3 regions of the Rhizobium lentis genome follow, and region 3 is predicted to be linked to each of the others. Evidence: predicted binding sites of a transcription regulator. Region 3 holds the regulator's gene; each other region holds the start of a gene.
The links. Region 3 encodes PhoB, which activates phosphate uptake and scavenging genes when phosphate is short. Its sites were predicted from a motif close to TGTCATNNANCTGTCAT; they were not measured.
Positions count from the first base shown of each region.

Region 1: a site for PhoB is predicted at 4,511-4,527, ahead of olsB (l-ornithine N(alpha)-acyltransferase). Genes of this name have one in related genera too.
Region 2: a site for PhoB is predicted at 1,356-1,372, ahead of J0663_RS01850 (BtaA family protein). Genes of this name have one in related genera too.

Region 1 covers NZ_CP071454.1:2,229,130-2,234,531, forward strand. The annotation lists gene mutS (DNA mismatch repair protein MutS) at 1-1,056, opposite strand, end outside; gene J0663_RS10725 (NADP-dependent malic enzyme) at 1,170-3,452, shown strand; gene olsB (l-ornithine N(alpha)-acyltransferase) at 3,585-4,463, opposite strand; gene J0663_RS10735 (PAS domain-containing hybrid sensor histidine kinase/response regulator) at 4,572-5,402, opposite strand, start outside.
Region 2 covers NZ_CP071454.1:360,979-366,380, reverse strand. The annotation lists gene J0663_RS01855 (class I SAM-dependent methyltransferase) at 1-70, opposite strand, end outside; gene J0663_RS01850 (BtaA family protein) at 67-1,311, opposite strand; gene J0663_RS01845 (serine hydrolase domain-containing protein) at 1,524-2,945, shown strand; gene J0663_RS01840 (lytic transglycosylase domain-containing protein) at 2,983-3,930, opposite strand; gene J0663_RS01835 (LysE family translocator) at 4,404-5,039, opposite strand; gene J0663_RS01830 (pyrophosphate--fructose-6-phosphate 1-phosphotransferase) at 5,097-5,402, opposite strand, start outside.
Region 3 covers NZ_CP071454.1:2,351,355-2,356,756, reverse strand. The annotation lists gene J0663_RS11330 (GcrA family cell cycle regulator) at 1-478, shown strand, start outside; gene phoB (phosphate regulon transcriptional regulator PhoB) at 891-1,574, opposite strand; gene phoU (phosphate signaling complex protein PhoU) at 1,708-2,421, opposite strand; gene pstB (phosphate ABC transporter ATP-binding protein PstB) at 2,466-3,281, opposite strand; gene pstA (phosphate ABC transporter permease PstA) at 3,297-4,616, opposite strand; gene pstC (phosphate ABC transporter permease subunit PstC) at 4,613-5,402, opposite strand, start outside.

The DNA of each region.
Region 1 (5,402 bases), 120 kb from region 3:
CCGCGCATTGATGCGGGTGGGGTCGGTCAGCGGCGACATCAGCCGTTCGGCGAGAAGCCGCGCGCCTCCGCCGGTGACGGTGCGGTCGATCGCCTTCAAGAGCGAGCCGTTACGCTCGCCCGACAGCGTGCGGGCGAGTTCCAGATTGGCGCGAGTGGCAGGATCGATGAAGAGCGTCGACGCCGCACTTTCCCGCTCGGGCTTGCCAAGCGGCGGCCGCTCGGCGATCTGCGTCTTCTCGACATAGGCGACGGCGGCGGCCGCCGCCGCCAGCTCGGCGCGCGAGAAGCTGCCGAAGCCGTCGAGTGTGGCGACGCCGAAATATCGCGCGATCCGGCCTTCGGCGCTGGCGCTGTCGAAGAGCACGGAAGGCTGCGGCACGGCGGTGCGGCCGAGCACGTCGAAAACGGGCTTGAGTTCGGGATCGTGGAAGATCGTATCGGGCAGGATCAGCTCGCGCGGATCGAGGCGCAGGATATCGGCAAGCAGCCGCGAGGCTTCCGTCTCGGCCAGGCGGAAGACGCCGGTGGAAATATCGATCCAGGCAAGCGCCAGCGCCGGCTCCGCTCCGCCGCGAATGCGCGCCAGCGCCATCAGATAGTTGGATTCCGATGGCGAGAGCAGCTTTTCCTCGGTGATCGTGCCGGGCGTGACGAGACGAACGACGTCGCGCTTGACGACGGATTTGCCGCCGCGCTTCTTGGCTTCGGCCGGATCTTCGATCTGTTCGCAGACGGCGACGCGGAAACCGAGCGAAATCAGCTTCTGCAGGTAATCGTCGGCCGCATGCACGGGGACGCCGCACATCGGGATATCCTGGCCCATGTGCTGGCCGCGCTTCGTCAGCGTGATGCCGAGCGCGCGGGCGGCCTCCAGCGCGTCTTCGAAGAACAGCTCGTAGAAGTCGCCCATGCGATAGAACAGCAGCGAACCCGGATTGTTCGCCTTGATCTCGATATATTGCTCCATCATCGGCGTCGCCGAGGCGCGGCTTTCCGCCGTGGCGAGCTCGGCAGCCGAAAAGGCTTCATTCCCAATGTCTATTCGTGCGTTCACGGAGGTGCAGTTTTTCCCAAAAAAACAGGTGCCAACCCTATCCGCGCGCCGCTATAGATGACAACAGCATTTGAGGAAGAGCGAAGCGTCGCCCACAGGACGTTGGAGGATTTATGCCCGATATCGATAAGAAGGACCGGCCGGTGACCTCGGTGACCGATCAGGAGGCGCTCGATTTTCACGCCATGGGCCGCCCCGGCAAGCTGGAGATCAACCCGACCAAGCCGATGGCGACGCAGCGCGACCTCTCGCTCGCCTATTCCCCGGGCGTTGCCGTTCCCGTCAAGGCGATCGCCGCCGATCCGCAGACCGCCTATGACTACACGGCGCGCGGCAATATGGTCGCCGTCATATCCAACGGCACGGCCATTCTCGGCCTCGGCAATCTCGGCGCGCTGGCGTCCAAGCCGGTCATGGAAGGCAAGTCGGTGCTCTTCAAGCGCTTCGCCGACGTCGATTCCATCGACCTCGAGATCGACACGGAAAATGTCGACGAGTTCATCAACTGCGTGCGCTTCCTCGGCCCCTCCTTCGGCGGCATCAATCTCGAGGATATCAAGGCGCCGGATTGTTTCGTCATCGAAAGCCGGCTACGCGAGCTGATGGACATTCCGGTCTTCCACGACGACCAGCACGGCACGGCGATCATTGCCGCCGCCGGCCTGATCAATGCGCTGGAGCTGACCGGCCGCGACCTGAAGACAACGAAGCTCGTCTGCAACGGTGCCGGGGCGGCGGCGATCGCCTGCGTCGAACTGATCAAGGCGATGGGCTTCGCGCCCGAAAACATCATCCTCTGCGACACCAAGGGCGTCATCTACCAGGGCCGCACCGAGGGCATGAACCAGTGGAAATCGGCGCATGCGGCAAAGACCGACGCGCGCGCGCTGGAAGAGGCGATGAACGGTGCGGATGTCATCTTCGGCCTGTCGCAGAAAGGCGCCTTCTCAGCCGACATGATCCGCTCGATGGCCGACCGGCCGATCATCTTTGCCATGGCCAATCCCGATCCCGAAATCACGCCGGAGGAGGTCGCCCGCATCCGCGACGACGCCATCATGGCAACGGGCCGTTCCGATTATCCGAACCAGGTCAACAACGTCCTCGGCTTTCCCTATATCTTCCGCGGCGCCCTCGATGTGCGTGCCTCCACCATTAACGACGCGATGAAGATCGCCGCCGTCAAGGCGCTGGCGAATCTCGCCCGCGAGGATGTGCCCGACGACGTAGTCGCCGCCTACCAGGGCAACCGGCCGCGTTTCGGTGCGCAATATATCATTCCGGTTCCCTTCGATCCGCGCCTGATCTCGGCAATCCCGGTCGCCGTTGCAGAAGCTGCGATCGAAAGCGGTGTCGCCCGCAAGGTGATCACCGACATGGCCGGTTATGCCCGCGAGCTTTCGGCGCGTCGCGATCCGATCGCCTCGACGCTCGCCAGCCTCTACGAGCGCGTGCGCCGGCGCCCGAAGCGGATCGTCTTTGCCGAGGCCGAGGAAGAACAGGTCCTGCGCGCCGCACTTTCCTACGCCAACCAGCAGCTCGGCACCGCCATCCTGCTCGGCCGCGAAGACCTGATCCGGGCGACGGCCGAACGTGCCGGCATCGATCTCAACCGGCCCGGCCTCGAAATCGTCAACGCCCGCATCTCTACCCGCGTCGAGGCCTATATCGACTATCTCTATGCCCGGCTGCAGCGGCACGGTTATCTCCACCGCGACGCGCAGCGGCTGATCCACAACGACCGCAACCACTTCGCCGCCACCATGGTGGCGCTCGGCGACGCCGACGGCATGGTGACGGGCATCACCCGCAACTATTCGACGGCGCTCGAGGATGTGCGCCGCTGCATCGACGCAAAGCCTGGCCACCGCGTCATCGGCGTGTCGCTGGCGCTCTGCCGCGGCCGCACGGTCTTCGTCGCCGATACGGCGGTGCACGATATGCCGACGGCCGAAGAGCTTGCCGATATCGCCGAGGAGGCCGCGGGTCTGGCGCGACGCATGGGCTATCAGCCGCGCGTCGCCCTGCTGGCCTATTCCACCTTCGGCCATCCCTCCGGCGAACGTTCCGAGCGGGTGCGCGAGGCGGTGAAGATCCTCGACCGGCGCCGCGTCGATTTCGAATATGACGGCGAGATGGCGGCCGACGTCGCGCTGAACCGCAAGGTGATGGAGCAATATCCGTTCTGCCGCCTCTCCGGTCCGGCCAATGTCCTCGTTATGCCGGCCTTCCACTCGGCCTCGATCTCGACCAAGATGCTGCAGGAACTCGGCGGCTCGACGGTAATCGGCCCGATCCTGGTCGGCTTCGACAAGCCGGTGCAGATCACCTCAATGGGCGCCAAGGACAGCGACATCGTCAACATGGCGGCAATCGCCGCCTATGGTGGTTCGTAAGAAGAGACTAGTGCGGGCTGCCGCCACCGAACGGAGTCGAGACAAATGTCTCGACCCGCCAGGTTCGGGTGAGGAGCAGCTATCGGTGCGAACCGGGCAGCGGTGCGACGAAGCGAGAACTATGAATTGCGATCAGCTCGCGAAGCGGCCGGCGTCGGCGCCGTAATAGTTCAGGTAGCGGTCGGAAATGCTGGAGATCGGCAGTACGATCAGCACGTCGGTCGTGTTGAAGGCATGATCGATGACCGCGCTGGAGCCGACCATCGCACCGAGGCGCAGATAACCCTTGATCAGCGGCGGCAGGGCCATCAGCGCCCGCTTCGGGTTGACCGCCTCGGCCGGCATCAGATCCATGTTGCGGGCGAGATGCGGCAGTGCGCCGACCGCCCATTCGTCCTTCGCCAGCACATTGTGATAGAGGAAGGACAGGGCCAGCGCATGGCTTTCGAGATAGACGCCGGGGAACGAAGCGCAGCCGAACATCGCGCTCATGCCGTACTTCAGCGCATAGGCCCAGTTGCCCTGCCACAGAAGCTCGACGGTGCGCTTGGTGCGGTACTCCGGCAGCACGCAGGAGCGGCCGAGTTCCATGAAGCGTTTGTCGGGATGCTTGGCGATGAGATCATCGATCTCGAATTCGGAAGCCGAGTAAAAACCGCCATTGGCCATCGCGACATCCTGGCGCAGCAGCCGGTAAGTGCCGACGATCTGGTCTTCCGGGTCGCCCTCGATCAATCGGTCGAGAACGAGAAGATGGTCGCAGAAGGCATCATAGGCGTCGACGTCGCGCTGGCGCCGCATGGCCTCCTGCGGCAGCTGCGCCTTCATCTCGTCGACGAAGACGCGGTAGCGTACGGCCTGGGCGGCATCGATCTCGCGTGCCGTGCGGGCAAGGCGGGTTTCCAGATTGCCGATCCGGCCGAGGATGTCGCCGTCCTTCTGCTCAGCAGCCGTCGACGGCCGTGCAGTCTCCGCGGTGACGTCACGATTCAGAATGTCGATGGAGGACATGGCGATTCTCCCGTTGCCGGCTTATCGACGCCATAAAACACTTCTGTACGACAGGAAAGTGACATATTGCATTTCCCGCTGCAACAACCCTTGCCGGTTCCACGCTCCTTACCGCGCCTCTGCCCGGCGGGCGGAAAGTGCTGCGACCGCCTGAACTTCGGTCAGCAGCCGCACCGGGTCGACCGGCTTTACCATGACGCGGTTGGCGCCGTTGAGCAAGACTTGGCGGCGTGATTCGTCGCTCTTGTCGGCGGTGAGCACGATCACCGGCACCGGGGCAAGATCGAGCCGCCTTTCGTGGCCGCGAAGCCGTCCCAGCATGTCGATGCCGTTGCCGCCGGGCATCGAAAGGTCGCTGATGATGATGTCGGGCCGGGCATCGACCTCGCCAAGGGCGCAATCGAGCAGCGTCTCGAAATCGTCGACATGGCGCACCTTGTGTCCGCCTTTTTCCAGGACGACGCGCACCAGCATCGCATTGATCGGGTCGTCCTCGCCGAGCAGAATGCTGAGCCCGCTCGCGGCGACCCGCGTCTCCGCCACCGAAAGCCCGAAGCCCGGCTGGTTGTCGTTCAGCGCGTCGCGCTTCTCCATGCCGCGCATGCGCCCGCGCAGCACATCGATCAGCGACTGTTCGCGCAGCGGCCGGATCAGCCAGGCATCGAACAGGTCGAGCGGATGGGCGCTGCGCTCTTCCGGGTTGACGAGGAGAACCTTGCGCAGGCCGAGGGCAGCGATTTCGGCGCGATCGGCAAGGTGGGCTGAAAATTCCGCCGACATGCGATGGTCGACGATGATATCGGTCGGGCGGCCGCCGCCGGTCGCCATGCCGAGCAGCCTTGCCCGTGCCGTTTCGCCGTCGCCGACGAGATGGCAGACGCCGCCGAGCGCGGTGATCGTTTCGGCGATGGCGGTGCGCGCAGCCCCGGCCGGCGCCAA
Region 2 (5,402 bases), 2.0 Mb from region 3:
GGTACATGCCATCCATCAGGCTGGCATGTTGATCGCTCTTTCCTGCCGTCTCAGTGCCGACCTTGCTCACGCCTTCTTCCCGTAAATGTGGAAACCGCCGTAGATCGCCGAACGATCGAGCGCCGTCAGCTCGCGCGACTTCTCCTCGAAATACTCCCACTGGTCGCGGATCGAGGATGACAGGCGGCCTTCAATAATGCTCTTTTCGGCGGCGGTGCGGAAGATCACCCGGGCTCCGTCGCGCGCCGTGCGGGTGATTTCCCGCCAGACGTCGTTCAGCTGCGCGTCGGTCATCCAGTCCTGCGCGTCGAGCAAGATATAGCGGTCACGCGAGGCGGCCGGTTCGCGGGCCAGAAGCTCGGTGAAGCTTGCATGGTGGACGTTGACGCGGTCCACATTGGCGCGGATCACCTCGTAGTGCTCGGATTTCAGATAGGTCGGCAGCGGGCCTTCCCCTTCGGTGCCGTAGCGGCGGCCGAAGGCCTGCCAAGCGAAATAGTTGTCGCGCATCGGGAAATGACAGGCGAGTTTTTCCAGGCGGTGCTTGAGAACGGGCGCGATGGAATGATCGGCGGCAAGGCTTGCGAGCTCGTCATATTGCTGCGGCGGAATTCCGAGACCGAAGAGTGAGCTTTTGCGGCCGGTGATCCAGCGTACGACCGGCTTTTCGAAGAGCGGTGCGATCTGCTCGTCGAAGAACTGGCGCTGCTCGCGGATCGAGCGGGTCTTGGTCATCTCGCGCAGCTTGACGCCGTGCAGGCGGGCAAGAAGATGGGCTGCGCCGATGAAGCGGCCGAGCAGGCCGGTTTCATAGATATTGCGATCGAAGACGGTGACGCGGCGGCGACCGAACTTGCGGCCGTTCCAGTAACTGCGTGTCGCCTCGTCGAGCTTGGTGGCGAGATGCTGGTCGTAGGCGCGGCTATTCGATTTCTCGTTCGGCATCGCGAGGAAGCGGACGAGATCGGCATGGCCGGGAAGATGCTTGAACGCGGCGAGCTTCAGGCGATTCAGCGCGATATGGTGCGGGTTGAGGTCGACGACGTCGATCGAGGCCGGCGCCTTGGAGAGATAGGCGAGCATGTTGCAGCCGCCGGAGCCGATGGTGACGATGCGATGGTTGGGCTTCAGCTCCATCGCCTGCATGTCGAGATCCGGATCTTCCCAGATCTGCGGATAGACGAGGCCGGAGAAGAGAAGGCCGAAGAGACGCTCGGAAAAGCCATCCTTCGAAAACGCCTTGTGGCGGAGAAGGGCGTCCTTGAGTTTCCGGTTCTTGCGGAAGCCGGCATCCGGTGCAAATTCTGACATGAGTCTGTCACCTTTTTAGCGTTCAGGGCGTGTAGCGCGCCACTGCTACAGTTTGATGACGCGGGCTGTGGGTGCTGTTGCGGGAGATTGCGATCTCGGGAAAGCGACCGGCCATCCTCCTCGGAAAGTGATCGCAATCGGCAGCCTTCTTTGCCGCGGCCCCTTTCGGGCGCGCGCGATTCCTGCTTCTCTCCCGGCATTGGAGGAATGCCATGCGATTTGTCCTGCGTGTTCTGAAGGCGCTTGCTCTCCTGCTCGTTCTCGTCATCACCGCCGCCGCGGGCTGGCTTTTCGTTTGGCCGCCGGAACTGCTCCGCGTCGGCGATGGCTATGCCGCCAAGATCGTCTGCTCCAATGTCTTCATCGCCGGCCGGAACGCCGACGAGGTGCTTGAAAACGACGTCCAGGCGCCAGGAAATCCGCTGCTGCGGCTCGTCCGCGTCAGCGTCGACCGCGACAACAACCGCGTGACCGCGCGCTTCATGGGGCTGTTTGCTTCGAGTTATGCGCTCTATCGTGGCGCATTCGGCTGCACGAGCGTGCCTGACGGCAATTTCGAGGCGGCGGCGGATGCCGTGCCTTTCGATGCGCCCGGCAAAATGGAGGCGAACGCAGCGCCGTGGCCGGAAGGCGAGAGCGTCGGCGATCGGGACGAAAGGATCGCCGCGGTGCTTAACGATACAGGGCTTGCCGGCCTGGTCATGCGAGCGATCGTGGTGGTGCGCGATGGCCGTATCGTCGCCGAGGCCTACGGTCCCGGATTTTCCGCGAAGACGCCGCTGATCGGCTGGTCGATGACGAAGACCGTGAATGCGGCCATCGTCGGCCGGCTGATGCTCGACGGCAAGATTTCCTTCGACGATGATCATCTGCTGGCGCAGTGGAAGAACGATCGGCGCGGCGGCATCAAGGTTTCCGACTTGCTCGGCATGGAGAGCGGCCTTGCCTTCAACGAGGACTATGGCAACGTCGCCGATGTGACGCGTATGCTCTATCTCGACCCCGACATGGTGTCGCTGCCGGCCAATGCGCCGATGGAGGCGGCGCCGGGTCAGCGCTTCCGCTATTCGAGCGGCACGGCGGTGCTCTTGTCGCGCATCTGGATGGACAGGATCGGCAATGCGCAGGCGGCCTTTTCCTATCCGCACGATGCGCTCTTCTCCCCGCTCGGAATGACGAGCGCCGTTTTCGAACTCGACGCGCGCGGCACCTTTGCCGGAAGCTCTTATCTCTACGCGACGGCGCATGATTGGGCGCGCTTCGGACAGTTCCTACTGCAGGACGGCGTGTGGAACGGTCAGCGGCTGTTGCCGGAGGGTTTCGTCGGCGCCATGCGCACGCCGACGGCGGCGTCGAACGGCCGGTATACGCAAGGCCAGGCTTGGCTCGCGCCCGGTGGCTCAAACGCCGCGTTCGGGCTGCCGGAGGATACGTTCTGGCTGACGGGGCATGACGGGCAGAGCATGGCGATCGTACCGTCCGCCAAGCTGATCGTCGTCCGGCTCGGCCTGACACCCGGCTGGCTCGGCTATCAACCGCAGACGCTTCTCAGGGCGATCCTGGCGGCGTCGCCGCAATCGGGTGCGCCGCAACAGCAGGCCGGATCGCAGCAACCGACGCAAGCGCAGCCATAGACAGGCGCTTGCGCGTCTAAGCCTTCAATCGTCGGTGTCAGTAATTGCCTTGGGCGATGTCGTTCATGCCCTTGCGCTTGGCGTCGTAGTAATAACCGCGCGCATAGAGGCGGACGGCATCGTCTTCCTTGTTGTCGGAGACGAGCCAGGCGCCGCGCAGATATTTCGCGGCATATTTGATGTTGGTCTCGGCATCGAACAGGCCGCCCGGCGCACCGTCATAGCCCATCGATTTGGCCGTATTGTACTTGATCTGCATGAGGCCGAAATAGCCCCGCTTGTTGTAGGCCTTCGGATTGTAGCGGCTTTCGCGATGGACGACGCGGTGCAGCAGCGTCTCGGGAATAGCGTAAATCTTCGAATATTTCTGGATGAGTTTGGTGACGAAGCTCTTCTCGACGGTCGGCGCGTCGTCCCTGTCGTCGTCGCTGAACATCGGGGGAGCGGTCGGCGGATCGACCGGCCCGGATTCGTCGAAGCCGTAATCCATGGAGCGTGGCGTGGTGTCGACTGCGGCAAGCGCTGCAAGCGCGCTGTTCTGCGGTGTGGCGGCAAAGGCAAGCTGCGTCGCCGGCTGTGCCGGCGTACCCGGGCGCGGCGTCGGCACGACGGACTGGATCGCCGTCATTTCGGGCGTCAGCGGGATCTGCGCATAGGCTGCCGGCTGGATGCCTGGCTGCATGATAAGATCGGCGGGCTGGGATGCGGTTACCGCCGGCATCGCCGTTGCGGTGAGCGACGGGGCTGTCTGCGCCTGGGGAAGGACCGCGCCTGCGATTGCCTGGCCGGCCGCGCCGTCTGCGGTCTGGATCGCGGCGAGTGTGGCGTCTTCACCGGGCTTAGGTGTCGGCACCACGGTCTGCACAGCTGTAAGTTCGGCCTGAGAGGTGTATTCGACGCTCGTGCAGCCGGTGATCACGCCGCAGCAGAGCACCATAGAAACGACAAGACTGCGTTTCAGGCCGGACAATCCGATCGCTACCATTCCGTCACTTTCGTGAAATCGCGCCGCCCCGGCAGCGTTATAAAAGTTACTAAAAAGCTTAAACCTGACGACCCCATTAACCTATTCGTGGCATTCCGGCAACCACGGAATATTTTAGAGCCTTTCCCGGTAAGATTGCAGCATTCTGTTGGCGACCGCCGGCGCGCGTCGTAGCCCGGCTCTACGGCAAAGCCGGCCGGCCGATCAGCCGGCCCGTTTCAGCCAACCCTCCCGCAGATTTGCCTTGCAAATCTGCAAGCCTTTAGAATCGCCGGACGCACTTATCGCTTCGCCATGGGCAGTGCGGCCGGTGGGCCGGGCATCTCTAGCCAGGATCAAAGGCGATCGGCTCGGACGTACCTTGGGGTATGCCCGTCGCCAATCGCCTTTGCCCTGACGAAAACCTGCCCCGGCAGAATGCTGCTATCTGACCGGGAAAGGCTCTAAGCTGCAACAGGACGAGACCTGGCTTTCTAAGCCGCAATCCGGCGATATCCGGCCGTTACGGCGCCTGCAGCGATCAGCAGGGTACCGCCGGTGCGGTTTACAGCGCGCTGGACGCTCGCCTTTCGAATCAGTCCGCGAGCGGAATGGGCGAGAAATGCGTAGGCGGCGGCGTTGAGGATCGCCAGCACGAGGAAGGTCGCTTCCATAATGGCCATCTGCCCGAAGAAGGGGAGGGCCGGATTGAGAAACTGCGGTACGAAGGCGACGAAGAAGACGATGCTTTTCGGGTTGAGAGCGGTGACGGCATAGGCGTGGAGGAAGATCTTGAGGGATTTTTCCTCCGGCAGATTGTCGTTATCGGCGACGGGCCCGCCGATCACCGGAGCCCGCCAGAGCTTGATTCCCAGCCAGATCAGGTAGGCGCCACCGATCCACTTCAGGACTGTGAAGAGGGCGGCGGAGGTGGCGAGCACCGCACCGAGACCGAAGAGGGAAGCCGTCATCGCGGTGAAGTCGCCGAGCGCCACACCGCTGACCGTTGCAAGCGCCGTCCGGCGGCCATGGCCGAGCGCATAGGAGACGACGAGCAGTATCGTCGGCCCCGGTATGGCCAGCATGATGGCGGATGCGGCCGCAAAAGCGAGCCATGCTTCAAGCGACATGGTGTCTCCTCCTATTCCTCAGGAAGAAGCAAAGACATCATATTAACGATCCGTCAATCACGCTTCTTTGTATTTCTGCCCTATATTGTCCATGACTTCCGCAAACCATGCCGTAGACAGGTCGAAAGCCTTCCCGCCCTTGATGCGCGGGAATTCTATAGTGCGCAATTTACCGTTCTGCGCTTCATCGTGGCCGGTGACGCCGGACACTTTATTGAGCGCGCTTTCGACGGCAAGATCGACCATGCTCTGGATCAGTCTGAGGTCGTCGCCGTTGGCCGGCGCCGAGCGTGCGAAATAGCCCGACTTCTGCACCAGGGAACGCTCTGCATTCAGGAGATTGGCGAACTGCTTCTGGAACCA
Region 3 (5,402 bases):
GAGCGCCAGCCAGATCGCGGCGCAGCTTGGCGGGGTCAGCAGAAATGCCGTTATCGGCAAGGTGCACAGGCTGAGCCTTCCGGGCCGTGCCAAGGCCGGCGGCACGACCACCGCGGCGCGCACACCGAAGCGCCAGACATCAGCGCCACGGGCGCCGAACTACGCCTCCCGGATCACCACCCGCACCGTGACCCGCCAGCAGGGCGCAACGATGCTGAAGGAAGAGATCGAGGTCGATGGCGTCGAGGAAATGGACTATGTGCCGGCCGGCAACGTGGTCGTGCCGATTTCCCGCCGCCTCGGCCTGACGGAGCTGACCGAACGCACCTGCAAGTGGCCGGTCGGCGATCCGCTCAAGGACGACTTCCACTTCTGCGGCTGCGAATCCCCGGACAATTCGCCCTATTGCAGCTATCACCAGAAGCTTGCCTACCAGCCGGTCAACGAACGCCGCCGGGCGGCCGCTCGGGTGAGCTGAGGGGCGATCGCCGGACATGAAAAACGGGCCGAGCGGCCCGTTTTTTATTGGTTCGCGCCAATAGCGCCGCTCATTCAGCGTCGACCACCGGTCTCGACCCGTCCTTCGGCCCCCGCTTACATGCCGCAACGTCTCGATTCCCTCTTCTCCCCTGCGGGGAGAAGGTGCCCGTAGGGCGGATGAGGGGCCGGCGAAGCCGGTCCTTCCCAACAATGCCATGTGAACTTCGGTCGTGTTGGGCGCTTGCCGTTGACGTGATGGGATAGGTGATGACGGGAGGGTGTGCCGTGTGGCCCCCTCATCCGCCTGCCGGCACCTTCTCCCCGAGGGGAGAAGAGATTTGCCGCACTCTTTCCGTTCCCCACCAACCTCTCATGGGGCACGTCCCCTCACCCCGTCCGTGTTCGGGAGCTCAAGCTTCCATCGAATAACCGGCGCCACGGACGGTGCGGATGACGTCCTGCATGTTGGAGAAGTTCAGCGCCTTGCGCAGGCGGCCGACATGGACGTCGACGGTGCGTTCGTCGACATAGATATCGTGGCCCCAGACGCCATCGAGCAGCTGTGAGCGGGAGAAGACCCGGCCCGGCGACGACATCAGGAATTCCAAGAGGCGGAATTCGGTCGGGCCGAGGCGGACTTCGCGGCTCTTGCGATGGACGCGATGGGTTTCGCGGTCGAGCTCGATATCGCCGCACTTCAGCACCGAGGACAGCACCTCGGGGCGTGCACGGCGCAGCATCGCCTTGACGCGGGCGACGAGTTCGGGAGTCGAGAAGGGTTTGACGACGTAATCGTCGGCGCCGGTCGACAGGCCGCGGACGCGCTCGCTCTCCTCGCCGCGCGCCGTCAGCATGATGATCGGCAGCCGCTCGGTTTCCGGCCGCATGCGCAGGCGCCGGCAGAGTTCGATGCCGGAGACGCCGGGCAGCATCCAATCCAGGATGAGAAGGTCGGGCGTGCGTTCCTGCAGCCTGATTTCGGCCTCGTCGCCACGCAGAATGGTATCGACTTCGAAGCCTTCGGCTTCAAGATTATAGCGAAGAAGTACGCTGAGCGCTTCCTCGTCTTCAACAACTGCGACTCTCGGGATCATGCGTGTCCGTCTCCTCGCACACGAGCCTTAAACCGGGGGCGATTTAAACAGGCGTCCTGCGCAAATTCAGAAATTGGCTGCGACCTCTTTGCGCGCCCCGAACGGGCGCGCACGCAATCGATTGATCGGAAGATTATTCCGTCGCGGCGCCGACGGTGTTGGCGCTGTCATCCTTCGGGCGATCGCCTTCCGGCTGCGCGCCCGTCGCCATGTAATAGATCGTCTCGGCGATGTTGGTGGCATGGTCGCCGATGCGCTCGATGTTCTTGGCGCAGAAGAGCAGATGCGTGCAGCTCGTGATGTTGCGCGGATCTTCCATCATATAGGTCAGGAGTTCGCGGAACAGCGAGGTGTACATCGCGTCGATTTCGTTGTCGCGCTCGCGGATAGCGGTCGCCTTGTCGGCGGCCCGTGTCGTATAGACGTCGAGCACTTCCTTGAGCTGGACGAGCGCCAGCTCGGAGAGATGCTCGAGGCCGCGGGCGAGCTTGCGTGGAACGCCGGTGCTCTGGACGGCGATAACGCGCTTGGCGGTATTCTTGCCGAGGTCGCCGACGCGTTCGAGATCGGCGGCGATGCGGATCGAACCCATGATCTCGCGCAGGTCCGAGGCCATCGGCTGCCGGCGGGCGATGGTGACGATCGCCTTGTCGCCGATTTCGCGCTCGGTGTGATCGAGGATCACGTCGTCGGAGATGACCTTCTGCGCCAGCGCGGTATCGCCATTGACCAGCGCACGGACGGATTCGGCGACCATCTGTTCGGCCAGGCCGCCCATTTCGGAAATCCGCCTGGAGAGGAACTTCAGATCATCATCATAGGCAGAATAAATATGTGTCGATGCCATGGGGCTTTGTCCTCGAATAAGGGGAAGGCTTCGGATGGCCGCAATCAGCCGAAGCGACCCATGATGTAGTCCTGGGTACGCGGATCATCCGGATTGGTGAACATCTTGTCGGTGTCGTTCTCCTCGACGAGATTGCCGAGGTGGAACATGGCGGTGCGCTGCGAAACGCGCGCGGCCTGCTGCATCGAGTGCGTGACGATGACGATCGTGTAGTTCTCGCGCAGCTCGTGGATGAGCTCCTCGACCTTGGCGGTGGCGATCGGGTCAAGCGCCGAGCAGGGTTCGTCCATCAGGATAACCTCAGGGCTGACGGCGACGGCGCGGGCAATGCACAAGCGCTGTTGCTGACCGCCGGAGAGGCCGGTACCGGATTCATGGACGCGATCCTTGACCTCATTCCAAAGGCCGGCGCGCTGCAGGCTGGTCTCGACGATCTGGTCGAGGTCGGCCTTCGACTTGGCTAGGCCATGAATGCGCGGGCCATAAGAGACGTTTTCATAGATCGACTTCGGGAACGGGTTCGGCTTCTGGAACACCATGCCGACGCGGGCGCGTAGTTCGACGACGTCGATATCCGGATCATAGATATCGTCGCTATCAAGCGTGATCTTGCCGGTGACGCGGCACCCCTCGATCGTGTCGTTCATGCGGTTGAGGCTCCGCAGGAAGGTCGACTTGCCGCAGCCCGACGGGCCGATCAGGGCGGTTACGGTGTTTTCGCGAATGTTCAGGTTCACGTCGAAAAGCGCCCGCTTTTCGCCGTAGTAAACCGAGACATCCTGTCCGATCATCTTATACGGGACGTTGCTCATCTTCTGATCCAGCGCCTTTTCAACTGCAGCTTCCGTCAACATGTTCATGATGTTTAACTCCGTTTACCAGCGGCGCTCGAAGCGACGACGCAAGAGAATGGCACCCATGTTCATGGCGACCAGGAACAGGAGCAGGACGATGATGGCACCCGAAGTACGCTCAACGAAGGCGCGTTCGGCCTCGTTCGCCCACATATAGACCTGCACCGGCAGGGCCGTCGAGGGCTCGAGCGGCGTCGTGGGCGCATTGGCGACGAAGGCGACCATGCCGATCAGGAGCAGCGGCGCGGTCTCGCCGAGCGCATGCGCCAGGCCGATGATGGTGCCGGTGAGAATGCCGGGCATGGCAAGCGGCAGGACATGGTGGAACACCATCTGCATCTTCGAGGCGCCGAGGCCCAAGGCGGCGGCGCGGATCGAGGGCGGCACGGCGCGCAATGCGGCGCGGGTCGCGATGATGATCGTCGGCAGCGTCATCAGCGTCAGCACCAGGCCGCCGACCAGCGACGCCGAGCGCGGCAGACCGATGAAGTTGATGAAGACGGAAAGGCCGAGCAGACCATAGACGATCGACGGGACGGCGGCGAGGTTGTTGATGTTGACCTCGATCAGGTCCGTCAGCCTGTTCTTCGGCGCGAACTCTTCGAGATAGATCGACGCCGCCACACCGATCGGCAGCGACAGCACGAGCACGATCAGCATCAGATAGAGCGATCCGATGAGGGCGACGCCGAGGCCGGCGGCTTCGGGACGGCTGGAATTGCCGTTGACGAAAAGGCCGCTGTTGAACTGCTTCTGAAGCGCGCCGTCCGCCTTCAGCTGGTTCATCCAGGCCACCTGCTTGTCGTTGACCTTGCGGTTCTTCTCATCGACGGAGAGATCGATCTGGCCCTTGTTGGCGCTGTCGACATTGGCGTCGGCGAGCAGGGTGACCTCGACCGTCTTGCCGATGATCGAGGGATCGGCGACGACCAGATCACGCAGCTGGATCGGCGCGCTCTTGGAGAGCATCGCGGTTGCGTCGCGCACGTCGGGACGGCTCGAGGCGTTGATGTTCAGCTGCTTGACGATCGCTTCGCGCAGCAGAACCGGATAATTGGCCGCGACCAGCACGGAAGGATCGGTCGCCCGCTTGTTGTTGGGGTCGATCGTCTTCTCCGTGAATTCGATCGGCAGGGTGATCGTCGTCTGCTGGAAGGCGGTGTAGCCCTTGCCGATCACCGTCCAGAGCAGGACAAAGAGGAAGATGAGGCCGAAGGCGATGGCGGCGATGCCATAGGCCTGGAACCGGCGCTCGGCGGCGTAGCGCCGCTTGATGCCGATATCGCGGCGGGCGGGCGCCTTGGAAACGGTGACGCCGGCGGGAGAAACAATATCCGTCATTCGTACTGCTCCCGGTATTTGCGCACAATGTAGAGCGCATAGATGTTGAGGCAAAGCGTGATGCAGAACAGCGTGATGCCAAGCGCGAAGGCAACCAGTGTCTGCGGCGAGGTGAATTCAAGGTCGCCTGTGAGCTGATTGACGATCTTGACGGTCACCGTGGTCATCGGTTCGAAGGGATTGATCTGGATGCGGGCGGCAACACCCGCGGCCAGCACGACGATCATGGTTTCGCCGATGGCGCGCGAGGCGGTCATCAGCAACGCGCCGACGATGCCGGGAAGAGCGGCCGGCAGCACCACCTTTTTGATGGTTTCGGAGCGGGTGGCGCCGAGACCGAGCGAACCGTCACGCAGCGCCCGCGGCACGGCGGTGATGATGTCGTCCGACAGCGAGGAGACGTAGGGGATCAGCATGATGCCCATGACGATACCGGCCGTCAGAACGCTCTGCGCCTGGATGAAGCTGCTGTAGTTGCCGGAGAGCAGGCCGCTGATCTGAGCGGAGAAATCGCGCAGGAACGGGCCGACGGTGACGAGGGCGAAGAAGCCGTAGACGATCGTCGGAATGCCGGCGAGCACTTCGAGCAGCGGCTTGGAGATCGAACGCACCTTCGGCGAGGCGTATTCGGCCATATAGATGGCGGCGAAGAGGCCGACCGGAACGGCGACCAGCATCGCCACCAGGCCGATATAAAGCGTGCCGAGCAGAAGCGGGACCAGGCCGAATTGGCCGAAGGACGAGCTGCCGGCGCCGGCAAAGCGCGGGTCCCAGACGGTGCCGAAG